Regions from separate parts of the Halomonas mongoliensis genome, predicted to be linked through region 2. Evidence: predicted binding sites of a transcription regulator. Region 2 holds the regulator's gene; each other region holds the start of a gene.
The links. The regulator FNR, encoded in region 2, switches genes on or off when oxygen is low (the NO sensors DNR and NnrR bind a similar motif). The targets are predictions, from matches to a motif close to TTGATNTANATCAA.

Region 1 (9,403 bases), 1.3 Mb from region 2:
AAGCGGCGAATCTCGCCGGTCTCGGGGTTGGCCGCCAGCATCTGGTTGTTGCCGAACACCTCGAAGATACCGGTGTTCATCACCGACTCGCTGATGTCGGTCTGGATCCACACCCGGCGGTCGGCGTCGATCCACAGGCCGTCGGGGCTGGCGAAGATCGCCTCCTGGCCCAGGGGCTCGCCGGCGAGATCGCGACTGTCGTCGCCGTCGCCGGCCAGCACGAAGAGGTCCCAGGCGAAGCGGGTGCCGGCGTGGCTGCCCTCTTCCTGCCAGCGGATGATATGCCCGAAGTGGTTCTCGGCGCGGGGGTTGGCGGCGTGCTCGTCGCCCGCCTCGCGGCGGGTGTTGTTGGTCAGGGTGAAGTAGACCTGGCCGGTGGCCGGGTCCACCGCGCCCCACTCGGGGCGATCCATCCTCGTGGCGCCGGCCTGGTCGGCGGCGGCGCGGGTGTTGACCAGGATATCGGCGAGATCCGCGAAGCCGTTCTCCGGGGTGAGGCCGTTCTCGCCCGGGGCCAGGGCGAGCCACTCGCCGCGGCCATCCTCGTGGAACCTGGCCACGTAGAGGGTGCCCTCGTCGAGCAGGGAGCCGTCGGCAGTGGCGGCGTGGTAGGGGCGGGCGGAGACGAACTTGTAGATGTACTCGAAGCGGGCGTCGTCGCCGGAGTAGGCCACCACCGGCTGGCCCTCCACCGCCGGGGCGAAGATTACCCCCTCGTGGGCGAAGCGGCCCAGGTGGGTGCGCTTGACCGGGGTGGCCGCCGGGTCCATGGGATCGATCTCCACCATCCAGCCGAAGGCGTGGGGCTCGTTGCGGTAGTCCTCGGTGGGAGAGGCGCCGCGGCTGCTGGCGTCGAAGCGCACGTACTGGTCGGCACCGCTCGCCGCCCGGTGCCACTGGTAGCGGCCGGTGTCGCGGGTCTGGATGCCGTAGCGGGCCTGACGGCGATCGATCTCGGCGTCTGCGTTGGCGAAGTAGCCGGCCCAGTTCTCCTCGGCCGCCAGGTAGGTGTTCCAGGGGGTGACGCCGTGGGCGCAGTTGTTGAGGGTGCCGCGGGTCATGGTGCCGTCCGGGCTGTACTTCGTCACCACATGCTCGGTGCCGGCCACCGGGCCGGCCAGGCGCATCGGGGTCAGGCCGGTGATGCGGCGGTTGCGGGCGTCCTCCACCACCTGCCACTGGCCGCTGTCGTCCTCGCGGATGCGCACCACGCTGACGCCGTGGGCGTTGAGCTCCTTGAGCACCTGGTCGTCGTCGCGGCTGCCGTCGGCGTTCTGGGGGAAGCCGTTGCGGTCCAGCGCCAGGCCGGCGGCGGCGGCGTGCAGGAAGCGCGGCTCCACGTACTCGTGGTTCATCACCAGCAGGCCGTCCCGGGAGCTGCCCTCCAGCGGGAAGAAGTGCACGCCGTCGTGGTGGCTGCCCACCTGGTGCCCCTGGGCCTCGCCGCTGGCGTCAAGCGAGAAGGCCGGCATGTCGCCGCTGATCGGGGTGCCCCAGGGCAGGATGGCGCTGACCCGGTAGCCTTCCGGGACCACCACGCTGTCGGCGGCGCTGACCGGAATGGCCTTGAAGCCGAGGCTCGGCGCCGGGGCGCTGGCGCCACCGGCGGCGAAGGCGCTGCCGAAGGGCAGGCTGGTGGCCATGGCGCCGGCCACGGCGGCGGCGAGGCTGCCGCGCAGCATGGCGCGGCGGCTGATGCGTGCCTCGAGGATGTCGCCGAAGTAGCCGTTGGCGGAGGGGTTGCTCATGGGCTCGTCGCCATCGGCGAGAACGGCGTCGACGTGGCCGGGGTACTGATGCTGGGACATGGGGGCTCTCCATGGATGAGGATGGGTATCTCGGTGGGAGAGCTTGCCCCGGCGGTGTTGCATCAGCGTGTACGGATGGAGTCACTTCGGTGACAGGCCGGATTATTGACCCGGATCAAACCTTCGGTGGCACCAGACTTCGAGTCTTGAAGAGAGGTGCTTTTCGGCGACACTGACAGTCAGTCGGTGAAAGGGGAGGGAGCATGCGACGACGGCTGAAAACGGGCGATATGGTCCTGATCGCGGCGCTGCTGCTGCCGCTTGCGGTGGCGCTGCCGCGCCTGGGCGGCCTCGGCGGGCCGCCGGAGCTTTGGCTGACCTGGATCAGCTGGGTCGCCGGCATCCTGGGGCTCGCCATGATGCTGCTGGCCGGGGCGGTGAGCAGCCGGGTGCCGGGTTTCGACCGCCCCTTCGGGGGGCTGGCGCGGCTTTGGCGCCTGCACCACTGGCTGGGCTTTGCCGCCTTTATCCTGGTGATGCTCCACGCCCTGGCGCTGGGGCTCGCTGCGGTGCCGGCCTCCCTGGACGCCGCGGTGGCGACCCTCTTCCCGCCTCTCTCCCATGGGGCCCTCTGGCTCGGCTGGCTGGCCTGGGCGGCCATGGTGGTCTTCCTGGCGCCCACCTTCGGCTTCTTCGGTCAGCCCCACTACCAGCGCTGGAAGCGCCTGCATCTGGTCTCCGCGGCGGCGCTGCTGCTGGGGCTCTGGCACGCCCTGCTGCTGGCCGGCGAGGCCTGGCCCTGGTGGCTGCTCGGCATCGCCGGGCTCGGCGCCATCGCCTGGCGCAAGGGCGTGGCGCCGGCTCGGCGCCACCCCTATCGCGTCGAGGAGGTGGTGCCCCTGGCCCGGGGTGTGGTGGAACTGGTGCTGCGCCCCGAGGGCGGGGGCATCCGCCACGAGGCGGGGCAGTTCGTCTACCTCTCGCCGCTGGACGAGTCCCTTGCCGACGGCCGCGGCGAGGAGCACCCCTACACCATCGCCTCGGCGCCCTCGGATTCGCGCCTGCGCATCGGTATCAAGGACCTGGGCGACGCCAGCCATGCCCTGCAGAGGGTGACGCCCGAGACCCGGGTGCTGATCGAGGGGCCCTACGGGGAGTTCTTCGGGCGGCGCTTTCCCGAACGCGACATGCTCTGGCTGGGCGGGGGCATCGGCATCACCCCCTTCGTGGGCGGCGCCCGCGACCTGGCCGCCGGGGCCGAGGTGGCGGGGCAAGTGCAGCTGATCTATCTCGCCAAGGACGAGTCCCGGGCCTACTACCGGCAGGAGCTGGAAGATATCGCCGGGCGGGTCGAGGGGTTCACCTTCACCCAGCACTACTCCCGCGAGCGGGGACATCTGGACGAGGCCTTCCTGCGCGAGCACTGCCCGGACTTCACCGAGCGGGAGATCTACCTCTGCGGCCCGCCCGCCATGAACGCCCACCTGCAGCGGCTGCTGGTCGAGCAGGGCGTCCCCGCCTCACGCATCCACAGCGAGGTCTTCGACTTCCTATGAACATCAACAAGATCGCCTACTCCGCTTTCATCGCCTTCGTGGCGAGCCTGGCCACCCTGGTCTCGATCCAGGCGCTCTCCAGCAGCGACCGTGACGCGGCCGACGACGACGCCCTGGACCCCATCACCCTCGAGGAGCTCGCCGAGCACGACGGCGCCGAGAGCTGCTGGAAGGCGATTCACGGTCGGGTCTACGACATCACCGACTATGTGCCCGACCATCCCACCGACGAGGAGGTGATCCTTGAGTGGTGCGGTCGGGAGTCCACCGAGGGGTGGGACAACAAGCGCCCCGGCGTACCCCACAGCCCGCGGGCCGAGGGGATGCTCGAGGCGTACCTGATCGGCCGGCTGGTGGATGAGGAGGGCGAGCCGATCGAACCTGGGGCGGCGGCTCAGGCCGAGGAAGGCGAGGCGGCGGCAGGCGAAGCCGACAGCGACACGGTGCGGCTCTCGCCCGCCGAGGACGAGCGCCTGCACCAGGCGCTGCTGGGGCTGCCGCTGGACGGCCGCTATCGGGGCGTGTTCGGCGACGGCGGCGAGATGCAGGTCAACGTGCAGTTCGACCTGCGCGATGGCCGGCTCTCCAACATCAGCTATCGCCATCTGGCCTACCGCGGCGAGGACTATCGCCGGCTGGACGAGGACGACGACCTCTACCCGGTGTGGGCGCAGCACCAGCAGCTCGCCGAGGCCCTCGAGGGCCAGCCGCTGACCGCCATCTTCGCCCTCTACGAGCCGGAGCGGCTGGCCGAGGACATCGACGGCTACAGCGGCGCCACCCTGCGCGGCAACAAGGTCCACTCCGCCTTCCGCGACGCCTTGAACCGCGGCGTCTACAGCTGGCCCTGAGACCGGGTCAGCCGAGCCCGCCGGCGAGCCACAGCCATAGCGCGATCAGCGCGAAGTGGCCCGGGTACCAGGCCAGCCACAGTCGGCGCGGCATCGCCCGGGGCACCGCCGGCGCCAGGCGATGGGCGCCGGCCGCCAGCCACAGGGCCGCCACGCAGGTGGCCACGGTGAAGGACTTGGCCAGGTCGCTGGCGTTCATCTGCCCGGCCACCACCAGCACCGGCAGGGCCAGGGCGGCCGCCGCCAGGCGTTCGGCGAGGGGCTCCCCGGCCCGGTGCAGGTGGTACATGGCGAGCATCAGGAGCGGCACCAGCAGCAGTCCCTCGTGGCCATACTCGACCCAGTGGCCGAGCAGGACCCAGACCGTCAGCGAGGCCAGCCCCCCGAGGGCCAGCCAGCGGCTCTCCAGCTCGCCGCTGCGATAGCGGGCGAGCAGCTCGCGCAGCCCGGCACCCCAGGCCAGCCCCGCCGCCAGGGTGAAGCAGACGTTGAGTAGCAGGGCGTCCGAGGCGCGTGGCATCAGCATGAAGGGGAGCTGGGCGACCAGGCCGATCACCAGGATGCGGCGGGCGTAGCGCAGCGGGTTGCGGGTATTGAAGAGCCCGTGCCAGGCCACCATGGCCGCGAACAGCGGGAAGGCGATGCGGCCCAGCGACGAGCCGGCCCAGTCGAGGTTCCACGCCTCGGGCAGCACGTAGCGGGTCAGGTGGTCGAGGGTCATGGTGGCCAGCGCCAGCCACTGTCCCCAGCCGGTCCAGGCGGAGGAGGGGCGGGCGGTATCGGCCGCGGCGGCGGTACGGGGGAGGGGGTATGAGGTCATCCTGTCCTCTCGGTGTGGGTCCACCTCGAGAGGACAGGTATCTTCCCCGTGAGTTCCGATGCCGCCTCAGCCGCGGCGATGCACGCGTCGCCCCAGGGCCCACACCTCGTCGATGGTCCAGGCGCCGTCGGCCAGCACCAGCAGGTCGGCGTCGAAGCCCTCGGCGAGACGCCCCTTGCGGGCCAGGCCCAGGGCGTCGGCGGCGTGGGTGCTGGCCATGCCCAGGGCGCGCTCCAGGGGCAGGCCGTGTGCCTCCACGCACTCTCCCAGCACCTCGAACAGGCTCCCCAGGCGCCCGGGCTCGAGCCCCGCGAAGCGTCCCTCGGCGTCGAAGCGGGGCAGCGAGGCGTTGGCGTCCGAGGAGAGGGTGATCCGCGAGGGGTCGACTCGGGCGTGCAGGGCGCGGGCCACCGCCTCGGCGGCCGGCACCTCGCCGTCGGCGATCAGCGCCGGCGTGGTGCTGGTGGTGAAGTCGATGCGCCCGCCCTCCCGGGCGAAGCGAACCCCATCCTCGAACAGCTCGCGGGTGCGGTTGATATGGGTGGGCAGGAACTGGGCCAGGGGAATGGCGCTCGTGCGCGCCACCTCCCGCAGGGGCTCCAGGTGGGTGGGGGCATCGCCGGTATGGATGAAGACGATGCCGCCCTTGCCGGCCAGCATGCCGGCGGTGCGCGCCTCGGCGGCGAGCCGGGTCAGCTCCGCGGTGGTGGGCTGGGAGCCGCGGTGGTCGCTGATCGCCACCTCGCCCACGCCGATCACCTCGGGAACGAAGAGGATGTCCTCGCGCACCGAGCCGGTCAGGGTGACCGGCGGCAGCTGGTAGGAGCCGGTGTAGCAGTAGGCGCTCAGCCCGCCGGCGGCCAGCTCGCGAACCTTGCCGAGCAGCCCCGCCGGGGTGCGGGTCACGGCGTCGGTGCCCAGCGCTCCGACCAGGGTGGTGACGCCGGAGGCCAGGGCCTCTTCCAGGCCGAGCTCGGCGGTGCGGCTGCCGAAGCCCCCCTCGCCGCCGCCGCCGGTGACATGGACCAGCGGATCCACCAGGCCGGGAATCACCCGGCGCCCCTCCAGGTCGAGCACCGTCACCGTCGGCCCCGAGGCCAGGGCAGGGGCGTCGGCGGCGGCGATGGCGGCAAGGCGACGGTCCGCGATCAGCAGCTGGCAGAGGCCCCGGGGCGCCGGGGCGTAGAGCCGAGCGTTGGTGAGCAGGGTCAGCATGGTGGGCTCCCGACCGTTCACAGCTTGATGTCGTAGCTGAAGTGGCGCTCCATGATCTCGTCGTAGGTGCCGTCGGCCTTGAGGGCGGCCAGCGCCTCGTTGAAGCGCTCGGCGAGGTCTCGGTCACGCTGGCGGAAGGCCACGCCAACGCCCTGGCCGAAGATATGCTCGGGCTCCTTGATGAAGTCGCTGATTCGCTGGAAGCGCGTGTCCTCGGCGTCCAGATTCATGCTCGACTCCGCTACCGGGGCGTCCAGGAAGGTCAGGTCCAGGCGCCCGGCGCGCAGGTCGGTAAGCACGTCGTCGCCGCTGGTGTAGCGGCGAATCTCCACCAGGTCACCGTAGAGCTCGGAGACGTAGTTGTCCTGCAGGGTGGCGCGCTGCACGCCCACCACCAGCCCCTCGAGGCTGTCGCGGTCGGTGATATCGATCTCCCGGTCGCGCAGGGTGAACCAGGCGCTGGGAGTGGTGTAGTAGGGCTCGGAGAAGAGCACCTGGCGGGCCCGCTCCTCGGTGATCGCCATGGAGGACATGATGCCGTCATAGTTGCGCGCCAGCAGGCCCGGGATGATGCCGTCCCAATCCTGCTCGACCCAGACGCAGGTGGCCTCGAGGTAGTCGCAGACCGCCTCGCCCAGCTCGATCTCGAAGCCGGCCAGGGTGCCGTCGGGCAGGCGGTACATGAAGGGCTCGTAGGGCAGGTCGATGCCGAGACGGATCTCGGAAGTGTCGCGGGCCTGGGCGGTGCCGGCGGTGAGGCCGGCGGCCAGGGCGGCGGCCAGCATCAGGGAGATGGGCTTCATGGGGATCTCTCTCTGTCCGAAGGGAAAGCGGAGCCGGTTGGCCGCCGCGCTACCCGAAAATAATACTGCCTTGTGGGCTTTTATGCAGTTGAAACAGCTGCGGCCTCGCTCAGGCGAGGCCGCTTGCTGCTCACTGAGTGGCGCGGATCACTCGTCGCCGAAGTAGCGCTGGTAGATCTCGTCGTAGGTGCCGTCTTCCTTGAGGGTCGCCAGGGCCTCGTTGAAGCGTTCGGCGAGCGCGGTGTCGCGCTGGCGGAAGGCGATGCCGAAGCCCTCGCCGAAGTACTCCTCGGGCTCGGAGACCATCTCGCCGACCACCTGGAACTGGCCCTCGTGGGCGTCGAGCAGGGTGGCCTGGCCGACGATGAACTCCAGGAAGACGATATCCAGGCGCTGGGCCTGCAGGTCCAGCACCATGTCGTCGGCGGTGGAGTAGCGGCTGATGCTGGCGACGCCGCTGTAGTTGTCGGTGACGTAGCTGTCGAAGGTGGTGCCGCGCTGCACGCCGATGCTCTTGTCGGTCAGGGTCTCCTCGCTGATCTCCTCGATCTCGCTGCCGGCCGGGGCGAACCAGGCGCCGGGGATGGTGATGTAGGAGTCGGAGAAGAGCACGGTCTGGCGGCGCTCCTCGTTGATCGACATGGAGGACATGATGGCGTCGTAGTTGCGCGCCAGCAGGCCCGGGATGATGCCGTCCCACTCCTGCTCGATCCACTCGCAGGTCACGCCGATCTCGGCGCAGAGGGCGTTGCCCAGGTCGATGTCGAAGCCGGTCAGCTCGCCATCGGCGCCGCGGTACTCCATGGGCTCGTAGGGGACGTCGACGCCGATGCGCACGTGGTCGTAGTCCCGGGCCTGGGCGGTGCCGGCGGCCATGGCCACGCCGAGGATCGAGACGGTCAGCAGTTTCTTCATGGAGGAACTCCTTGCGATGAGAGACGGCACCCGGGGTGCCTACGGAGACGACTCTAGCCCAGCCGCCGCGGTGCCGAAAGCCCTTGGCGACGGATTTTCCAACGGGCGTTTGACGCTTTGTCGCGCAGGGGGAGCGCCGCGGCCGGAAGGAGCAGGGGGCCGCGGCGGGGTGAGGAGGAGCGTGGGTCGGGCGTCAGCCCTGGGGCCTGAGGTGGGCCAGCAGGCGCTTCTCCAGCCAGCGGAAGAAGTAGAGGATGCTGAAGGTGAGGCAGAGGTAGATGGCCGCCACGAAGAGGAAGGCCTCGAAGGGGGCGTAGAAGCGCGCATAGACGAAGCGTGCCGCGCCGGTGAGGTCCATCAGGGTGACCACGCTGGCGATGGCGCTGGCGTGGAGCATGAAGATCACCTCGTTGCCGTAGGCGGGCAGGGCGCGGCGGAAGGCGCTGGGCAGGATGATGCGGCGCATCATCAGGGCGTCCGACATGCCGTAGGCCCGGGCCGCCTCGATCTCGCCCCTGGGCGTGGCCTTGATGGCGCCCCGGAAGATCTCGGTGGTGTAGGCCGCCGTGTTCAGGGTGAAGGCGATCAGCGCCGGATAGAAGGCCTCGCGCAGGAGCGGCCAGAGGAAGGTCTGCTGGATGCCGTCGAAGAAGACCACGCCGTAGTAGATGATGTAGAGCTGGATCAGCAGCGGGGTGCCGCGGAACACATAGGTGTAGAGGTAGATCGGCAGGCTGATCCAGCGGTGGCGGGAGCTGCGCCCGATGGCCAGGGGCACCGCCAGCACCAGGCCGGCGACCAGCGAGAGGAAGACCAGCTGCACCGTGGTCACCAGGCCATCCCAGTAGTAGCCGAGGGTGGTGGGCGTGAAGATGACGTTGCCGGCCAGCAGCTCCTGGAACCAGAGTGAGATATCCGGCATGTCAGTGGCCTCCGAAGCCGACGTTGTAGCGCCTCTGGAGCCGGGCGAAGAGCCACTCCGATACGCTGGCGATCAGCAGGTAGACCGCCGCCACCGGGATCAGGAAGGTGAAGGGCTCGTGGGTGGCGCGGGAGGCCTCGGCGGCCACCCGCACCATGTCCGAGAGCCCGATGACCGAGACCAGCGCCGTGGTCTTGAGCAGCACCATCCAGTTGTTGGAGAGCCCGGGCAGGGCGTGGCGCATCATCTGCGGAAAGCGGATGCGCCGGAACACCAGCCAGGGGGTCATGCCGTAGGCCTTGCCCGCCTCGATCTGGCCATGCTCCACGGCCATGAAGGCGCCGCGGAAGGTCTCGCCCATATAGGCGCCGAAGATGAAGCCGATGGTGATCACCCCGGCGGCGAAGGCGTTGAGGTTGACGTACCAGTCGACCCCGAAGCGGTCATAGAGAGCGTCGGTGGCCACGTTGAGCGCCATCTGGCCGCCGAAGAAGAGCAGCATCATCAGCACCAGGTCCGGCACGCCGCGGATCAGGGTGGTGTAGAGGGTGGCCAGCTGGCGCAGGGGCCAGT
Region 2 (9,403 bases):
GAGAAGATCCCCATCATCAGCGCCGGGAACAGGGAGGCGCCGGCGATGCCGAAGGCGAGGGCCACCGTCTGGGCGGCGAAGCCCGGCGGGTTGAGGCCCAGGTAGGTCGCCAGCAGGATGGCGCCCGCCATGGAGATCCGTGCCGCCAGCATCTCGCCCTTCTCGGAGATGTTGGGGTTGATCATGGTCTTGATCAGGTCGTGGCTGATGGCCGAGGAGATGGCCAGCAGCAGGCCCGCGGCGGTGGAGAGCGCAGCCGCGATACCTCCGGCGGCGATCAGGCCGATGACCCAGGCGGGCAGGTTGGCGATCTCGGGATTCGCCAGCACCATGATGTCGTTATTGACCTCCAGCTCGCTGCCTTCCCAGCCCAGGTGCGAGAAGTCGGCGCTGTCATTGTACATCTGGATGCGGCCGTCGTTGTTCAGGTCGCGGAACTTGATCAGGCCGGTCTCTGCCCAGGTGACCATCCACTCCGGAACGTCCGGATGGTCGGTCCACTCGGAGGCCAGGGCATAGCCGGCTGCATCGGTGGTGGTGATCTCGCCGTGCTGGATGGATGACTGCAGCGCCGACTCGACGTCTTCTACCTGACCGGCCATTTCCGGGTAGATGGTGGTGCTCAGGTTGAGGCGCGCCATGGAGCCCACGGCCGGTGCGGTGAGGTAGAGCAGGGCGATGAAGACCAGGGCCCAGCCGGCAGACCAGCGAGCGTCGGCCACCTTGGGCACGGTGAAGAAGCGGATGATGACGTGGGGCAGACCCGCGGTACCCACCATCAGCGACAGGGTGAACAGCACCATGTTGAGCTTGTTGTCCACGTCCGCCGTGTAGTCCTGGAAGCCCAGGGCGACCACGACCTCGTTGAGCTTCTGCAGCAGCGGCACGCCGGATTCGCTATGGGTGCTGAACATGCCGAACATCGGAATGGGGTTGCCGGTCAGCTGGAAGGCGATGAAGACCGCCGGAATGGTGTAGGCGATGATCAGTACGATGTACTGGGCCACCTGGGTGTAGGTGATGCCCTTCATGCCGCCGAATACCGCATAGAGGAAGACGATGGCCGCGGCGATCCAGATGCCCCAGGTGTTGGAGACCTCGAGGAAGCGCGAGAAGGCGACGCCGGCACCGGTCATCTGGCCGATGACGTAGGTCACGGAGGCCACGATCAGGCAGATGACGGCCACCAGGCGTGCCGCCTTGCTGTAGAAACGGTCACCGATGAAGTCCGGCACGGTGAACTTGCCGAACTTGCGCAGGTAGGGCGCCAGCAGCATGGCAAGGATCACGTAGCCGCCGGTCCAGCCCATCAGGAACGAGGAGTTGGCGTAGCCGCCGGAGGCGAGCAGGCCGGCCATGGAGATGAACGACGCCGCGGACATCCAGTCGGCGGCGGTGGCCATGCCGTTGGTCACCGGGTGGACGCCGCCGCCCGCCACGTAGAAGTCCTTGGTGGAACCCGCACGGGCCCAGATCGCGATGCCGATGTAGAGGGCGAAGGAGGCCCCTACGAACAGCAGGTTGATGGCAAATTGGCTCATGCTGGATTACTCCCCCAGACCGAATTTCTGATCGAGCTTGTTCATCTTCCAGGCGTAGAAGAAGATCAGCGCGATAAAGGTAAGGATGGAGCCCTGCTGGGCGAACCAGAAGCCCAGGTCGGTGCCGCCGACGGGAATACCGGAAAGCAGGGGACGGAACAGGATCGCCATGCCGTAGGAAACGAAGGCCCAGACGATCAGGCACCCCGTGATCAGGCGCACGTTCGCCTTCCAGTAGCCTGAGGAGTCGATTTTCTCTTCAGCCATTGTCGTGTTCTCCACTTGTTATTGGTGGGGTTGGGAACTTGAGAGGTGTTGCTTGCGGGTCACCAGGGCAATCGTACGTCTTCTGTCTTGCCGCGCTGGTGGCCGGCGGCCGGCTTCGCGGTGAAGTGCCGGTGAGTCGGGGCTCGGCTCGGCACCAGGGGAATTGTTGTCGTGCGATTGCCCTGCATGATGCCTGTTGGATAGTGGGCAATGAGTGGCGAAAATGAATCCCAGACTTTCGTATCATGAGCTAAATGCGATAAATAGGATTTGTAGAAAACTCTTTTTTATCAGTAGCTTGTTGGTGTGTTTTTGCCGGTTTACAGGGAGGGAATGGTCGCGGCTAGGACGATGGTATAGGGGGGGAGGTGGCCCTCTTGCGCTGCGTCAACGCGGCCCTTTGACGATGGTCTAAGGAGGCCGGAGGAAGACCAACGTCTAGCTTATAAGGGGAAAGGAGAGGTTGCTATGCTGCTTCCAGCCCGCCGGCCACGAGGATGCCCTTCGTTACCGGACGGGCGCTGCTACCCAACAACAACTCAACAACCAGATGGCGGCCATGAAGCCGTGCCCCTTTCCCGCCCCAGCTGCCTACCCGCCTCGGACGCCGCTGCTGCAGGGCGCCCCGGGGCAAGCCGCCTGCGAGGTCTGCGCCATGGTCGAGGTCGATCTGTCCCAACCGCCGTTCACCCTGCTCGACGAAGCCGGTCGCGAGCGGGTTCGCCAGGGCGTGGACCTGGCCTACTTCGATCGCGATGAGATCATCCTCGAGACGGGGCAGGCCGGCGAGAACCTGTTTCTTATCCACAAGGGCGAAGTGGCGGAGGTGGATACCACCCTTCCGGCGGCCCGGGCGCGTATCGGCCACTACACCCGCGGCGACCTGTTCGGCGCCATCAGCATCCTCAACGGCAAGAGCCGCTACCGCTTTCGCGCCGAGCAGGAGAGCCTCTGCTACCTGCTCCCGCGGGCGCTGTTCCTCGAGCTCTGCGAGGACTTCCCTCCCTTTGCCGAATTCTTTCGCCAGACCCTGGCCCACAAGGCACACCTGCTCACCGAGCAGCGTGCCGAAGGGGGCGTCACCATGGCGGGCTTCATGCTGGCCCGGGTCGACGAGTGCATGCGCGAGCCGCTGCTGGTGAAGGCGAGCACCACCATCGCCGAGGCGGTCGCCACCATCAATGAGCGCCACGCTGACAGCCTGCTGGTGGAGGGCGACGCCGGCCCCGGCATGGTGACCAAGACCGACCTGCTCAACGCCCTGGTAGTGGAGGGGCGCGACCGGGAGAGCGCCCTGGACGGCATCGGCAGCGCCGAGCTGATCACCGTGACCCGCGCCCAGTACCTCTTCGAGGCCCTGGTGGTGATGACCCGGCACAAGGTGGAGCGGGTGGTGGTGGTGGAGAAGGAGGCAGCGGTCGGCGTGGTGGAGCTTACCGATGTGCTGAGCTACTTCTCGAGCCGCAGCTATGTGGTCAGCCTGCAGGTGGAGCAGGCGGAGAGCCTGGAGGCGCTGGCCGCCGCCAGTCGCCGTACCCCCGAGCTGGTCAAGGCGCTGATGGCCCAGGGGGTCAAGCTGCGTTTCGCCATGGGCCTGCTGGCCGCCCTCAACGGGCGGATCATGAACAAGGCCTGGGGCTTCCTGGTCGACGAGCGCTACCACCGGGACAGCTGCCTGATGGTGATGGGCAGCGAGGGGCGCGGCGAACAGATTCTCAAGACCGACCAGGACAACGGCCTGATCCTGGCCGACGGCCTGGAGTGGCCCGACTGCGCCGAGCAGATGCAGCGGCTGACCGAGACCCTGATCGAGCTGGGCTACCCGCCCTGTCCCGGCAATATCATGGTCTCCAACCCCGAGTGGGTGGGCACGGTGAAGCAGTGGCACGCGCGCATCGCCCGCTGGGCCGAGAAGCGCGATGGCGACAGCCTGATGAAGCTGGCGATCATGCTCGACTCCCACGCCGTGGCCGGCAACCCGGCGCTGCTCGACCGGGTCCGCGATGAGCTCTTCGCGCGCTGCGCCGGCGATGAGCTGCTGCTCTCCTATTTCGCCCGCACCATCCTGCGCTTCTCCACGCCGCTGACCCTCTTCGGCTCCCTCAAGCGCCCCCAGCACGGTATCGACATCAAGAAGGGCGGCATCTTCCCCATCGTCCACGGGGTGCGGGTCATGGCCCTGGAGCGGCGGATCCGGCCCACCTCCACCCTGGAGCGGCTGGACGCCCTGGCGGCTGACGGACGCCTGGAGCCGCGCTTTGCCGAGGATCTCGGCGAGGCGCTGTCGCTGTTTACCGAGCTGCGGCTCAAGCAGCAGCTGGCCCGGCTGGAGGGTGGCGATGAGGAGCGCAGCCCCGATCGCGTGGTCGTCCAGGAGCTCTCCTCCCTGGAGCGCGACCTGCTGCGCGAGGCGCTGCATATCGTCAAGGACTTCAAGCAGCGCCTCTCGCATCGCTTTCATCTCGAGTATTCATGAGACCGACGGAACGACAACCACAACAAGGAGAATCCGTGATGTTCAAGACACTGAGGCGCGCCGCCGATCGGCGGCGGCATGCCAACGGCGACTACGCCTGGCTCTTTCACCCCTATACCGGGGACGAGATGGTGGTGATCGATACCGAGACCACCGGCCTGGATACCCGCAGCGCCGAGCTGGTCTCCATCGCTGCGGTCAAGGTGCGCGGTGATCGGGTGCTGACCAGTGAATCCCTGGACCTGCGCCTGGCGCGGCCGGCGTCGCTGTGTGGCGACTCGATCCGCATCCACGGCCTGCGTGGCATCGACCTGGACGGAGGGCTGAGCGTCGATCAGGCCCTGGAGCGGCTTATCGACTTCGTCGGCAATCGCCCCCTGGTGGGCTGGCACCTGGAGTATGACCTGGCGATCCTCAACCGCGAGCTGCGTCCGCGTTTCGGCTTCGAGCTGCCCAACGCCACCATCGACGTGGCCCAGAGCTACCTGCGCCGGCTGCGGCGTCTCCATCCGGAGGTGGAGAGCACGCCGCGCTTCGAGAAGGTGGCGGCGCTGCTGGACGTCCCGGTGATGGGGCGCCATACCGCCCTGGGCGATGCGGTGACCACGGCGCTGATGTTCCTGCGGCTGGACCGCGAGGCCAGCGCCGCCCGGCTCTTTTCCTGACCCAGCGCAGGGGGCGCGGCGTCGCCTCGCGGCCCCCGGAGTGGTAGGATGGCGCCCGTCATTTTCCGCCCGCACTGGCAGCGCCAAGACCCATGCAAGACGCCGTGATCTTTGACCCTCGTGAGCGTGACGAGGCCGCCTCCCAGGCCGTGCCCGCCGATCACGAGGCCCCCTCGCCGACCCTCGATGCCCTGGATGCCAGGGGCAAAAGGGAGTTCAACAAGCTCCAGAAGCGCCTGCGCCGCCAGGCCGGCAATGCCATCATCGACTACGGGATGATCCATGAAGGGGATCGGGTCATGGTGTGCCTCTCCGGCGGCAAGGACAGCTATGCCATGCTCTCCATCCTGCGCAGCCTGCAGCGCAATGCACCGGTGAACTTCTCCCTGGTGGCGGTCAACCTCGACCAGAAGCAGCCCGGCTTCCCCGAGCAGGTGCTGCCCGACTACCTCGAGTCGCTCGGCGTCGAGTACCACATCCTGGAGCGCGATACCTACTCGGTGGTCAAGGAGAAGACCCCGGAGGGCAAGACCACCTGTGCGCTCTGTTCGCGGCTGCGCCGCGGCTCCCTCTACGGTTTCGCCGAGGAGATCGGCGCCACCAAGATTGCCCTGGGCCACCACCGGGAGGATATCCTCGAGACGCTGTTCCTCAACCTCTTCTTCGGCGGCAGCCTCAAGGCGATGCCGCCCAAGCTGCTCTCCGATGACGGCAATAACATCGTGATCCGCCCCCTGGCCTACTGCCGTGAGGCGGATATCGCCGAGTATGCGCGGCTGATGGAGTTCCCGATCATTCCCTGCAACCTGTGCGGCTCCCAGCCCAACCTGCAGCGCCAGGTGGTCAAGGAGATGCTGGCCGAGTGGGAGAGGAAACACCCCGGGCGCCTGGAGAGCATGTTCAAGGCGGTCACCAATGTGGCACCGTCCCAGCTGGCCGACCGCGAGCTGTTCGACTTCGTCGGGCTCGAGGAGGCGCAGGCGCGGCGGCAGGCCAGCCGCATCGAACTGCTGAACGAGTAGCCCTGACGCCGGCGCCAGGGCTCGGGAACTCATGACTCGAAAACCAGAACCCCCCATCGGGCACTCGCCCGATGGGGGGTTCTGCGTGAGGGGTTAAGGCCAGGCGGCCCGGGGCTACTTGGCCCCTTCCTCCTCGGCGACCTGGATCAGGGAGTCGAGGTCGAGGATATGCACCTCGCGGCCCGAGACCTCCACCAGGCCCTGGCTCTGGAAGCGGCCCAGGATGCGGCTGACCGTCTCCACGGCCAGGCCCAGGTAGTTGCCGATATCGGCCCGGGACATGGAGAGGCGGAAGCTGTAGGGCGAGTAGCCGCGCCGCCGGAAGCGGTCGGAGAGGCTGGTGAAGAAGCTGGCCAGGCGCTGGTCGGCGGTCTTGCGCGACAGCAGCCGCATCATGCGGCGGTCATCGCGCAGCTCCTTGCTCATGCTGCGGTAGAGCTGGCCGCGCAGCTCCGGCAGCGACTCCGACAGCTGATCCAGGCGGTCGAAGGGGATCTCGCAGACGGTGGTGGTCTCCAGCGCCACCGCGGTGCCCGGGTAGCGCTCCTCGTCGATGCCGTCGAGCCCAACCAGCTCGCTGGGCAGGTAGAAGTTGGTGAGCTGGTCCTCGCCGCTCCCCTCGGTGGTCACCTGCTTGAGGCTGCCGGAGCGCACCGCAAAGACGCTGGTGAAGGGGTTGTCCTGACGGAACAGGGTCTCGCCCTTCTTGAGCGGTGCCCGGCGGCGGATGATGGCGTCGAACTGGTCCATGTCCTGCACCTCGAGGGCCAGAGGCAGGCAGAGCGAACTCAGGCTGCAGGTCTGGCAGCGAGTTTCGTGCAGGACAGAGCGCCGCCGTCCGGTCAGACTGTCAGGCATGGCCGCCTTCTCCTTGATCGTGATCATGGAAGGCATTATGGAGGATAAAGCAGGCGGGGCAAACCACCTCCAAGGAGGTAGCCCCCGGCGGCCGACTCAGGGCGTCGGGTCGGCGCCGGGGTCGAAGGCGGCCAGCAGGCGGGTCAGCCCCCATGCGCCGTCCGGCGTCAGGCGCAGCCGCTCGCCCTGGCGCTCGAGGAGCCCCGCCTCGCAGAAGGGGGCCAGACGCTGCAGATCGTCGGCGAGGAGGACGCCGGCATTGCAGCCATACTCCCTGGAAAGGGCGGTGAGATCCAGCTCCCGGCGGCAGGCCAGCGCCTCCATGGCGGCGGCGCGCAGCCGCTGTTCGGGGCCTGGGCGAAGGCCGCCGGCCACGGGCAGCCGGCTGGCATCCAGGGCGGCCTCGTACTCCTCCAGCTGCCGGGCGTTGCGGGTCAGGGTGGCGCCGACCCGGCTGATGGCGGCAACCCCCAGGCCCAGCTGGTCGCCTGGCGGGTGGGAGGTATAGCCCTGCAGGTCCCGGGCCAGCCGGCCTTCGCTCAGGGCCAGGGCCAGGCTGTCATCGCGGCGGGCAAAGTGACCGAGTCCGATATGCACATAGCCGGCCGCCTGGAGGCGGCCCCGAGCTTCGCCAAGGATCGCCAGGCGCGTCGCCGCGTCGGGCAGCTCCTCGACGCGGATCTCCTGCTGGGGGCGATAGCGCTGGGGCAGGTGCGCATAGCGGTGCAGGGTGATGCGCGCCGGGGCCATGGCGATCACCTGCTCCAGGGTATCTCCGAAGCCCCGGGGCGTCTGCAGGGGCAGGCCCACGATCAGGTCGAGGTTGAGGGAGCGGAAGCCGAGCCGCTCGGCCTCGTCCACCAGGGACTCCGTCAGCACCCGGGGCTGCACGCGGTTGACGGCGCGCTGCACGCGCAGGTCGAACTCCTGGACGCCGAGGCTCAGGCGGTTGAAGCCCAGGGCCTGGAGGTGGCGCAGGGTGAAGACATCCGCCTCGCGGGGGTCGATCTCGATGCTGAAGTCGCGTCCCCGGGCCCCCGAGAGCCCGAAACGGGCGTCGAGGCGGTCGAAGAGGTCGCCCATCTGGTCCAGGGAGAGAAAGGCCGGCGCCCCACCGCCCCAGTGCAGCCGCTCCACGGGCGGACTCTCGCTCAGCAGGCGGCTGACCAGCACCATCTCGCGGTCGAGCCTCGACAGGTAGGGTTCGGCCTGGCGGCTATCCCGGGAGGGCACGCGCTGGCTGGCGCAGAAGCGGCACGCCTGGCGGCAGAAGGGAAGATGGACGTGGAGTGCCAGCGGCCGTGCGCCGCCGCGCTCGCGCAGGGCCTGCTCCAGCGCTTCGGGGCCGACCTCGGCGCTATACCGCTCGGGAGGCGGGTAGGTCAGGTAGTGCGACCCATCGTGGTCATGGAGCTGCAACATGGGGCTGTCTCCGGTGACCCATGATGGCCCGGCGCGATCGGTGAGTTTCGCAGGGACAGACATCGAGGCGCTCCCGGGAGTGGATGTGTTCTCCATGCTAGGGCGACTCGAGGAGTGGGGCGTTGAGCTGTGTCAATCCGGCGTGGAATAGTCGTCGATCAGCCGTGAGCCCCGGCGGGCAGCAGGCTCCAGAGCTGCCAGAGGGCGAAGGCGATGATGGAGAGGGCCGCGATGCTGCGCGTGGCCCGATGGCGGATCAGGCCGCCCAGCTGGCGTGCCGCCAGGCCGGTGGCTAGCAGGGCCGGCAGGGTGCCGAGGCCGAAGGCGCCCATCAGGGCGGCGCCCATCATCGGGTCGGCCATGGCCAGGCTCCAGGCCAGCATGGAGTAGACCAGCCCGCAGGGCAGCCAGCCCCAGATGGCGCCGAGCGCCACGGCCTGGGGTACCTTCACCACCGGCATCAGGCGGCGACCCACCGGCTCCAGGTGGCGCCACAGGCGCCTGCCCAGGGCCTCGACCCGCAGCAGCCCCTTCCACCAGTCGGCGATATAGAGCGCCATCAGGATCAGCATGACCGCGGCAAAGAGCTGCAGCGCGACCCGGGTGGTCGGGGTCAGGGTCAGCAGGGTACCCAGGGCGGCGACCAGGGCGCCGGCGACCATGTAGCTGCCGATGCGCCCCAGATTGTAGCCCAGCAGCAGGCCGGAGAGGCGGGCAGGAGAGCGCATGCTGGGAGGGACGGCGAAGGTCAGGGCGCTCATGATGCCGCCGCACATGCCGATGCAGTGGGCGCCGCCGAGCAGACCGAAGACGAAGGCCGCGATCAGCGGCGGCAGGCCGAGTCCGGTGGGATCCATCAGCGCTCCTCGTCGCCGCTGTCCTGGCGCTCTCGAGAGGCGCGCTCGCGGGCGGCACGTTCGCGCGCCTCGCGGCGACGCTGGCGCTCCTCCGGCGGCAGGTCGTTCTCGTCCTCGTCGAAGAGGATGCGGTGGGCGGGGCCCTCGAGGTCCTCGAACTGGTCGTGCTTGACCGCCCAGAAGAAGGCCCAGACGGCAAGGCCCAGCAGAATCAGCGACAGCGGAATCAGCAGGTAGAGGATGCTCATGCGTTCACCCGATACGGTTCAGGGGAGGGGGCGGGCGGCGGTGTCTG
Region 3 (9,403 bases), 740 kb from region 2:
CCGGCAGCGCCGCCCTCCGGTTCAAGAGGCTGTTTCACGATGCAAGACACCCTGCTGTTCGATCGCCCCCTGGTGGAGAAGTATGACCGCCCCGGGCCGCGCTACACCTCCTACCCTACGGCGCCCCAGTTCCATGCGGCCTTCGCCGAGGATGACTACCGCGCTGCCGCCGAGCGCAGCAACCGGGCCGAGACGCCCAAGCCGCTGTCGGTCTATGTGCATATCCCCTTCTGCAAGAGCCTCTGCTACTACTGCGCCTGCAACAAGATCATCACCCACAACACCGAGCGTGCCGCCGAGTACCTCGAATGGCTCAAGCAGGAGATCCGCGTGCAGGGCGCGCTCTTCGACGAGTCCCGGCGCATGACCCAGCTCCACTTGGGTGGCGGCACTCCCACCTACCTGAGCAACGCCCAGCTCGCCGAGCTGATGGCGGCGCTGGACGAGGCCTTCCACTTCGCGCCGCCCGCCGAGCGCGAGTTCTCCCTGGAGGTGGACCCGCGCACCGTGACTCCCGAGCAGATCCACGAGCTCCATGACCTGGGCTTCAACCGCCTGAGCTTCGGGGTGCAGGACTTCGATCTCGACGTGCAGAAGGCCGTCAACCGCGTGCAGAGCGAGGAGGATGTCGTCTCACTGGTGCATGCCGCCCGGGAGGCCGGCTTCGAATCGGTGAGCGTCGACCTGATCTACGGCCTGCCGCTGCAGACGGTGGCCAGCTTCGATACCACCCTCGACAAGATCATCGCCCTGCGCCCGGACCGCATCGCCACCTACAGCTATGCCCACCTGCCGGAGCTGTTCAAGGCCCAGCGCCTGATCCGCCCCGAGGACATGCCGCCGCCGGAGCGCAAGCTCGAGCTGCTCGAGCTCACCATCCGCCGCCTGACCGCCGCCGGCTACGTCTATATCGGCATGGACCACTTCGCCCTGCCCGACGACGAGCTGACCCTGGCCCGGGAGAACGGTACCCTGCAGCGCAACTTCCAGGGCTACTCCACCCACGCCGACTGCGACATGATCGGCCTCGGCATCACCTCCATCGGCAAGGTGGGCGATACCTACAGCCAGAACGTCAAGGAGACCGCCCAGTACCAGCACCGCCTGGGCGAGGGGCAGCTGGCGGTGTTCCGCGGCTACCGCCTCAGCGACGACGACCGGCTGCGCCGGGACGTGATCAACGCCCTGATGTGCCACAACCGCATCGACTTCGCCGCCATCGAGCGCGAGCACGGCATCGTCTTCCGCGACTACTTCGCCGACGCCCTGGCGCAGCTGCAGGAGATGGCCGACGACGGCCTGCTGGCGATCCGCGAGGGCGAGATCGAGGTGCTGCCCGCCGGTCGTCTGATGATGCGCAACGCCGCCATGGCCTTCGATGCCTATCTGGCGAAGAGCCAGGGGCGCTATTCGCGCACCGTCTGATGCCCCCTGGCCGATGACAATGACGCCGCCCCGTCCATGACGCGGGCGGCGTACTCGTCTCCCAGGCCCGCCGTTCCGGTGGTTTCCGCTGTCAAATGAAAAAGGGTCATGATGCTGCCGTGGCTGCACCAGATATGGGGCTTGCCGGCAGGTTATGGTCTATATATGGTAGGCGGCCGTCGGGTCGGCGGGTCTGCGCCGCCATTGATGCATATCAGTGCAGGCCCGGGGATTTCGGCCCAGGATAAGCGGTTCGGCGGCCCTGTCCGCGCTGTAGTCATCAGGAGAGCTGTATCATGTCCCTGCCGTTACCGACCCTGCCGCGTCTTCCCGCTCCCGACCGCCTGATCCGCGCCGTGGATCCCCGCGTGCCGATCGCCGTCAAGCGCCGGCTGGTGGAGCCCGTGCTCAACCGCACCTTCGCCGAGCCCCTGGCCGAGGGGGAGTTCGATGCCCTGGAGGGGCGTCGCATCACCCTGGCCATCGAGGACCTCGGCCTGGCGTTGACCCTGACCCTCGAAGGCGAGCGCCTGAGGGTGTGCGCCGAGCCCGGCGAGGCCACCATTCGCGGCGGCTGGCGAGAGTTTCTTTGCCTGGCCACCCGGCGCGAGGATCCCGACGCCCTGTTCTTCCAGCGTCGCCTGCTGATCGAGGGCGATACCGAGCTGGGCCTGATGGTCAAGAACCTCCTCGATGGTCGTGAGGAGGGGCTGGCCCAGGGGCCCTTCGGCGAGCTGCTGGTGCGCCTCGAGCGCCTGGTGCGGCGCTGACCTAACCTTCTTATCACCGAATTCTCCGGAGCCATCCGCATGAGTACTTCCACCAAGGCCGTGAAGTCATCCAGCGAGGTCCCCCTGCAGGGCCCGTCACGTGACATCTGGGACGCCAAGTACCGCCTCAAGGACCGCCACGGCAAGCCCGTGGACAAGGACGTGGCGGCGACCTGGGAGCGGGTGGCGCGGGCCCTGGCCGCGGTGGAGGGCAAGCAGGCCGACGAGTGGCTGCCCAAGTTCCGCTGGGCGCTGGAGAACGGCGCCATCCCCGCCGGGCGGATCATGTCCAACGCCGGCGCCGAGGCCTACAAGCCGGCGGTGAGCCTGATCAACTGCACGGTGTCGCGCACCATCCGCGACTCCATGCACGATATCCTCGACTCCGTGGTGGACGCTGGCATGACCCTCAAGGCGGGCTGCGGCATCGGCTACGACTTCTCGACCCTGCGCCACAAGGGCGCCTTCGTGTTCGGCGCCGGGGCCGGCACCAACGGCCCCCTGGCGTTCATGGATATCTACGACAAGATGTGCTTCACGGTGGCCTCCGCCGGCGGCCGCCGCGGCGCCCAGATGGGCACCTTCGACGTCGGCCACCCCGACGTGCGCCAGTTTATCGAGGCCAAGCGCGAGGCGGGCCGCCTGCGCCAGTTCAACCTCAGCCTGCTGATCACCGACGAGTTCATGGAGGCGGTGAAGCAGGACGCCGACTGGCCCCTGGCCTTCCCGCTCCACGCCGGCGAGAAGGACGACGTCGAGGAGAGCGAGCTGATCTACCGCGACTGGCCGGTGATCGAGGAGGGCTACACCGTCGACGCCGAGGGCCGCGTGGCCTGCCGCATCGTCGAGGTGATCAAGGCGCGCGAGCTGTGGGACACCATCATGAGCTCCACCTATGACTTCGCCGAGCCGGGCTTCATCCTGATCGACCAGGTCAACCGGATGAATAACAACTGGTTCTGCGAGGAGATCCGCGCCACCAACCCCTGCGGCGAGCAGCCGCTGCCCCCGGAGGGCGCCTGCCTGCTGGGCTCGGTGAACCTGACCCGTTTCGTCATCGACCCCTTCGGCAAGAAGCCGCGCTTCGACTGGGAGCGCTACCGTCAGGTGGTGGGGATCTTTACCCGCATGCTCGACAACGTGGTGGAGATCAGCGGCCTGCCCCTGGAGGGCCAGCGCCGTGAGATCGAGGCCAAGCGCCGCCACGGCATGGGCTTCCTGGGCCTGGGCTCCACCCTGACCATGCTCAAGATCCCCTACGGCTCGCCGGAGTCGCTGGCCTTCACCGAGGAGGTGAGCCGCAACCTGGCCGTGGAGGGCTGGAAGCAGGCGCTGGAGCTCTCCCGGGAGAAGGGCATGGCCCCGGCGCTGGCCGAGGACTACGAGATCACCCCGAAGATGATGCGCGAGCGCCCGGAGCTCAAGAAGGACGGCTACGAGGTCGGCGACAAGGTGCCGGGCCGCATCCTGCACGCCCGCTACAGCCGCTATATGCAGAAGGTCGCCGAGGTGGCGCCGGAACTGGTGGCCCAGCTCGCCGAGCACGGCGCGCGCTTCACCCACCACAGCTCCATCGCCCCCACCGGCACCATCTCCCTGTCGCTGGGCAACAACGCCTCCAACGGCATCGAGCCGTCGTTCTCGCACCGCTACTTCCGCAACGTGATCCAGTCGGGCAAGAAGACCAAGGAGCAGGTGGAGGTGGTCTCCTTCGAGCTGGCGGCCTACCGCCACTTCATCGCCGCCGACGCCGTGGAGAGCGACCTGCCGGACTACTTCATCACCGCCGATTCGGTGAGCCCCAAGCAGCACGTGGCGGTGCAGGCCGCCGCCCAGGCATGGGTCGACTCGGCGATCTCCAAGACGGTGAACGTGCCCACCGAGTTCCCCTTCGAGGAGTTCAAGGACCTCTACCTGGACGCCTACGCCAGCAAGCTCAAGGGCTGCACCACCTTCCGCTTCAACCCGGAGGCCTTCCAGGGCGTGCTGGTGCGCGAGGACGATCTCAAGAACACCACCTATGTGTTCGAGCTGGAGAACGGCGAGACCATCGAACTTGCCGGTGACGAGAAGGTGATCTACGACGGCGAGGAGCACAATGCGGCCAACCTCTATGACGCGCTTAAGGAAGGCACCTATGGCAAGTGGTAATGCCTGCTGTCACGCTAGCGTCAACGTAAAACTTACCGGAGGAGCCCCCTGATGGCCGTCGAAATTTCGTCCAAGATCGTTTCCTACAGCGTCAAGAAGGCGGTGGAAGAACCGCCGCTTCCCGAGGAGAACCCGCTTACGGTGCGCATCCCCTCGCGCCCCGAGGGCACCCTTGAGGCCGTGTCGGAGAAGATCTCCTACGTCGGCGCCGAGGGGCGCAAGAAGGTCTACCTGCTGGTCTCCTTCATGCCCGTGGAGGGCGTGCTGGGCGGCAAGCGGGTAGTGATCGAGCGCCCGGTGGAGTTCTTCTTCCCCTCCGGCCAGCTCTCCAGCGAGCACCAGTGGATCACCGCCACCATGCGCAGCCTCTCCCTGGCCGCCCGGGGCGGCTACGTCACCCAGGCGGTGGCGGACCTGCGCAAGGTGGCCTGGGACAAGGGCCTGGTGCGCTGCGGCATGAACCGCTGGGGCAAGCCGGTGTTCCACGACTCCGAGGTGGCGGCCATCGCCTGGTCGATCCAGCAGATCCTCTACCGCCGCGGCTTCCTCGACCAGGATGGCAACCAGGTGCCGGTGGAGGAGCTGGTGGCCCGCTACGCCCAGCGCCAGGCCAGCGGCCATCTGTGGACGCCGCCCACTCCCGAGGAGATCGAGCAGGCCGAGCGCAAGGCCCAGGAGGCCGCCCAGGCCAAGGCCGACGGCCCCACCGTGGTGGGCCACTGCCCCGAGTGCAACGGCGAGCTGATCATGATGGACGGCTGCCCCACCTGCTACTCCGGCTGCGGCTGGTCCAAGTGCGGCTAACAGTAGTGCGGCTGACGTCAGCGCGCCACGGCTCCTCGCGCTGACGGACCAGCGCAGTACACGCACCGCCCCGGGTCACGAGAGTGGCCCGGGGCGGTGGCGTTTCAGGCGGGGGCTCAGCCGCGCAGCTCGAGGTGCTCGAAGTGGCGCTTTAGTCGCCTGATCAGGGTTTCCAGGGCCTCCCGGGGCGGGGCCTCTTCCACCGGCTCACAGTAGCCGGGGTCGAGGCAGCGCTCCCGTCGCGCCAGCTGGATGGCATAGCGGCGTACCCCACAGTCGGCCAGGGTCATGGCCAGCTGCTCCAGGGCCTCCAGGGTGAAGTCGCGCCAGTGCACCGTGGTGCGGCACTCGAAGGGGGTGTCACTCTCCAGCAGCAGCGCCAGGCTCAGCGCGTGGCGCTGCCAGATGCCGGGCCGACCGCTGATGCGGTCGAAGTCGGCGCCGCGCCCCTTGGTGTCCAGGGCGACCCAGTCGAGCCTCGGCAGCAGCGCCTCCAGGCGCGCCGGATAGGGGCCGGCGGTATGCAGCCCCACCGCCAGGCCCAGGGCCCGGCAGGCGTCCACGGCGGCAGGCAGATCGGGGTGCAGGGTGGGCTCGCCACCGCTGAAGACCACGGCATCGATCTCGCCCAGCCGAGAGGCCAGCAGCGCCTCGATGGCCGGCCACTCTCCCGTGGCCGCTCGGCGCGGCGGCCCCATGCTGCCTGCCGTCTCGCAGTAGCCGCACGCCAGCGGGCAGCCCTGCAGATAGACCACCGCCGCCCGCCGGCCAGGGAAGGCGTGATCGTCCCGGGCCATGATGCCGGCGATCGGCAGGCAGGGGGCCGCGGCGGGTGCCGGAGTCAACGGAGACGCTGCCATGCCTATGCCCGCTGGGCGTCCCGGCTGTTGTCCATGCCGGGGCGGCCGTGCCAGTAGCCGTCGCAGATCTCGGCGTCGACCAGGGAGAGCGGGTCCTGGGCGGGCAGCTCGCCGCGGCGCGACGCATCGAAGGCGGCGACCACCTCGGCCATGCCCTCGGGGCGCGGGCTCAGGCGGGCGATGCCGACCCCCATCTCGGCCATGCTCGGCAGCTCGTGGCGCAGGTCCTGGCAGGCGCCGGAGAGCGTCTGGATGCCGTTCAGGGTGAACACCTGGGTCGTCTCCTGGGTGCGCAGCGCCAGGCCCTCGGGGTGCTTCTGGCAGACGAACTGGCAGCGGTCCTTGGGCTTCTGGTAGCGCCGCGCGGTAAAGCAGCGCGACGACCAGGCCAGCGGCAGGTGGCCATAGGCGAACACCTCGCAGGGGGCCTCGAGGCCCTGCTCGCGGCAGTCGGCCAGCAGCCGGGCCAGGTCCTCCTTCGACATCTCCACCGGCGCCTGCCAGCGCCGCATGCCGGCCCGGGAGAGCACGGCGAGCGTGGCCGGGTTGTAGAGGTTGAGCGCCGCGCCGGCCACGAAGGGCCGGCCCGCCGCCGAGAGGCGCTGCAGGGCGCTCTGGTCGTTGGCCTCCACCAGGAACTCGCCGTTGTCGCAGAGCTTGCGCAGGTCGCGCAGGTCGGCCTCGGACTCGATCAGCGTCTGGCTCGAGAGCACCACCTGCTTGCCGCTCTGGGCCAGCTCGCGGCCTAGCCCCAGCCAGTCGTCGAGCTTCATGTCCCGGCGGCGCGAGCAGACCGACTCGCCCAGGTGGACGATCTCGAGGGGCCAGTCGGCGGCCTCCCGATAGAAGTCGGCATAGCGCTCTCGGGTCCAGTAGAAGAGCACCGGGCCCAGGGACAGCTGGAGCTTGGGGGTCTCGGACATGGGGCTCTCTCCTATTTCCAGCGGCGCTCGTAGGCGCCCAGGGTGGTGGTGCTGCCTTCGGAGACCTCGCCGAGGCCGGTCATCCAGGCGGGTTCGGTGTGGAAGCGGCCGGGAGCGCGCTCCAGGCGATCCAGGGCCTGGCGCCAGATGCCGGCCACCTTGGACACATAGGCCGGGCTGCGCTGGCGTCCTTCGATCTTCACCGCGCTGATGCCGAGCTCCGCGAGCTCGGGCAGGAGCTCCAGGGTGTTGAGGCTGGTGGGCTCCTCGATGGCGTGGTAGGTCTCGCCGCCCACCTCGAAACGCCCCTTGCAGAGCGTCGGGTAGCCGGCGTTCTCGCCCTCGCCGTAGCGGTCGATCAGCACGCCGTTGAGCCGCGACTCCAGGCCTTCCGGAGTCTCCTCCCAGCGCACGTGGGCGGCCGGCGAGCAGACGCCGCGGGTGTTGGGGGATTCGCCGGTGAGATACGACGAGAGGTAGCAGCGCCCCTCGGCCATGATGCAGAGGCTGCCGAAGGCGAACACCTCGAGCTCCACCGGGCTCTGCTTGGCCAGGTCGCGCACCTGGGTGATGGAGAGCACCCGGGGCAGCACGGCGCGCTTGATGCCGAACTGGTCATGGTAGAAGCGCAGCGCCTCGTGGCTGGTGGCCGAGCCCTGCACCGAGAGGTGGCGGGCGAGGTCCGGGTGGCGACGGGCGGCGTAGTCGAGCAGCCCCATGTCGGCCATGATCAGGGCGTCGACGCCGAGCTCCGCGGCCTGGTCCACGGCGCGGGTCCACATGGCCCAGCCGTCCGGCTGCGGATAGGTGTTGATGGCGCAGAACACCTTCTTGCCGCGGGCGTGGGCGTAGTCGATGCCCTCTCGGGCGCGCTTGTCGGTGAAGTTGAGGCCGGCGAACTGGCGGGCGTTGGTGGTGTTCTGGAAGCCGAAATAGACGGCATCGGCCCCTTCGTCCACGGCGCGCTTCAGGGCGGGCAGGTTACCGGCGGGGCAGACGAGCTCCATGGTGAGCCTCCTGTGGTGGGAAACTCGACCATGCTAGTCGACCCTTCCCCATGGCCTTTTGACGCGGGTCATGGCGGACCCGGGTTGGTTGCCCGGGCGGGCCAGGCGTCGGCACTTTTTCCTGAAACCAGGCGTTTCTGAACGCCACGGCCCCCGATATCGGGAGCCGTGGCGGGCGGGAGCGGAGTCGCCTAGCCCGCGCGTTCGAACAGCAGGTTGTTCTCCAGATGGATGTGCTGCATCAGGTCGTCGCGGAACTCGCGCAGCCCGGTGTAGAGGGCGCGCCAGGTGGTGCAGGCGCCCTTGGGCGGGGTGATGTTGTCGGTCAGCGCCAGCACCTGCTCGAGGTTCTCGCCGTGGTCGTCATGCTCGTGGCGCATCACCGCGATGGGCCCCTGGGCCTGGGCGCCCATGCCTCGGCGCAGCATCGGGAAGAGGATCTGCTCCTCCTTCTGCATATGGCTCTCCATCTCCTGGTGGATGGTGGTGAGCAGGTCGGCCAGGCCGTTGGGGCAGGTGTCCCGCTCGCCGTGGACCTGCTCGACGCGACGGGCCATGCGCGTAAGCTCCGGAAGCTGCTGGCGATGGACGTCGTGATAGCGGGTCAGGATATGGTCGATCAGCTCGTCGTTGCTGGCCTCTCGCCAGTCGCGCTCCTCGCTCGCGCCGGCGGGCAGCGCCTCGAGCTCGGCGACCAGGGCCTCGGGCGCGAGGCCGATGCGCTCGGCGGCCTCGCGCAGGCTGATGCGTCCGCCGCAGCAGAAGTCGATGTTGTGGTCGCGGAATACCCGGGTGGCACCGGGCAGGGTCAGGGCGGTGCGGCCGACGGTCTGTTCGATCAGGCTCATGGTGAGGTCCTCGTAGGGTGGGTAAAACGCTTCAGTTCAGGTGGCAGACGGCGCCCGGGGCAACGACGACGGACTCAGGCGGCGTCGAGGGGACGCGAGGGGCCGAAGTGCTCGTAGTGGCGGCGCTCGGCCGGCACGCCCAGCTCGGCCAGGGCCCGGTCGATGGCGCTCATGAAGCCCTGGGGGCCGACGAAGTAGCAGCGGGCGTCCTGTGGCAGCAGCCGGGCCAGCAGCGCGCGGTCGATGCGGCCGGTATGGTCGGCCGCCTCGCCGCGCTCGTGGACGGTTACCGCCTGCAGCCGTTCGGGGTGGGCCTCGGCCAGGGCCGCGACCTCGTCGCGGAAGGCGTGATGCTCGGCATCCAGGGCAGCGTGCAGATAGACCACCCGGCGGCCCTGGGCCAGCGCCTGGCGGGCCAGGGGCAGCATCGGCGTCTGGCCGACCCCGCCGGAGGCCAGCAGCAGCGGCTCGCCACCCTCGGCCAGGGTCAGATCGCCGGCCGGCGGCAGCAGCTCCAGGGTGTCGCCGAGTGCCATGGCGTCATGCAGGTGGCGGCTGGCGCGCCCTTCCGGCTCGCGCTTGACGGAGATCCGGTAGGTGCGGCCGTCGGGCAGC

Region 1: a site for FNR is predicted at 1,914-1,927, ahead of ACRYRV_RS11465 (ferredoxin reductase family protein). Genes of this name have one in related genera too.
Region 3: a site for FNR is predicted at 1,630-1,643, ahead of ubiT (ubiquinone anaerobic biosynthesis accessory factor UbiT). Genes of this name have one in related genera too.

What each region holds. Positions count from the first base shown of each region.
Region 1 covers NZ_CP199288.1:2,432,855-2,442,257, forward strand. The annotation lists gene ACRYRV_RS11460 (PhoX family protein) at 1-1,808, opposite strand, end outside; gene ACRYRV_RS11465 (ferredoxin reductase family protein) at 2,012-3,304, shown strand; gene ACRYRV_RS11470 (cytochrome b5 domain-containing protein) at 3,301-4,155, shown strand; gene ACRYRV_RS11475 (TraX family protein) at 4,163-4,975, opposite strand; gene iadA (beta-aspartyl-peptidase) at 5,042-6,190, opposite strand; gene ACRYRV_RS11485 (transporter substrate-binding domain-containing protein) at 6,208-6,993, opposite strand; gene ACRYRV_RS11490 (transporter substrate-binding domain-containing protein) at 7,141-7,908, opposite strand; gene ACRYRV_RS11495 (ABC transporter permease) at 8,102-8,830, opposite strand; gene ACRYRV_RS11500 (ABC transporter permease) at 8,832-9,403, opposite strand, start outside.
Region 2 covers NZ_CP199288.1:1,105,292-1,114,694, reverse strand. The annotation lists gene ACRYRV_RS05165 (sodium:solute symporter family protein) at 1-1,541, opposite strand, end outside; gene ACRYRV_RS05160 (DUF4212 domain-containing protein) at 1,548-1,808, opposite strand; gene ACRYRV_RS05155 (putative nucleotidyltransferase substrate binding domain-containing protein) at 2,464-4,284, shown strand; gene ACRYRV_RS05150 (3'-5' exonuclease) at 4,323-4,949, shown strand; gene ttcA (tRNA 2-thiocytidine(32) synthetase TtcA) at 5,042-5,971, shown strand; gene fnr (fumarate/nitrate reduction transcriptional regulator Fnr) at 6,086-6,829, opposite strand; gene hemN (oxygen-independent coproporphyrinogen III oxidase) at 6,926-8,251, opposite strand; gene ACRYRV_RS05130 (sulfite exporter TauE/SafE family protein) at 8,410-9,108, opposite strand; gene ccoS (cbb3-type cytochrome oxidase assembly protein CcoS) at 9,108-9,356, opposite strand; gene ACRYRV_RS05120 (heavy metal translocating P-type ATPase) at 9,353-9,403, opposite strand, start outside.
Region 3 covers NZ_CP199288.1:1,843,756-1,853,158, forward strand. The annotation lists gene hemN (oxygen-independent coproporphyrinogen III oxidase) at 40-1,425, shown strand; gene ubiT (ubiquinone anaerobic biosynthesis accessory factor UbiT) at 1,722-2,195, shown strand; gene ACRYRV_RS08700 (adenosylcobalamin-dependent ribonucleoside-diphosphate reductase) at 2,235-4,346, shown strand; gene ACRYRV_RS08705 (ribonucleoside-diphosphate reductase) at 4,398-5,150, shown strand; gene ACRYRV_RS08710 (anaerobic ribonucleoside-triphosphate reductase activating protein) at 5,267-6,010, opposite strand; gene ACRYRV_RS08715 (U32 family peptidase) at 6,013-6,933, opposite strand; gene ubiU (ubiquinone anaerobic biosynthesis protein UbiU) at 6,945-7,940, opposite strand; gene ytfE (iron-sulfur cluster repair protein YtfE) at 8,132-8,788, opposite strand; gene hmpA (NO-inducible flavohemoprotein) at 8,863-9,403, opposite strand, start outside.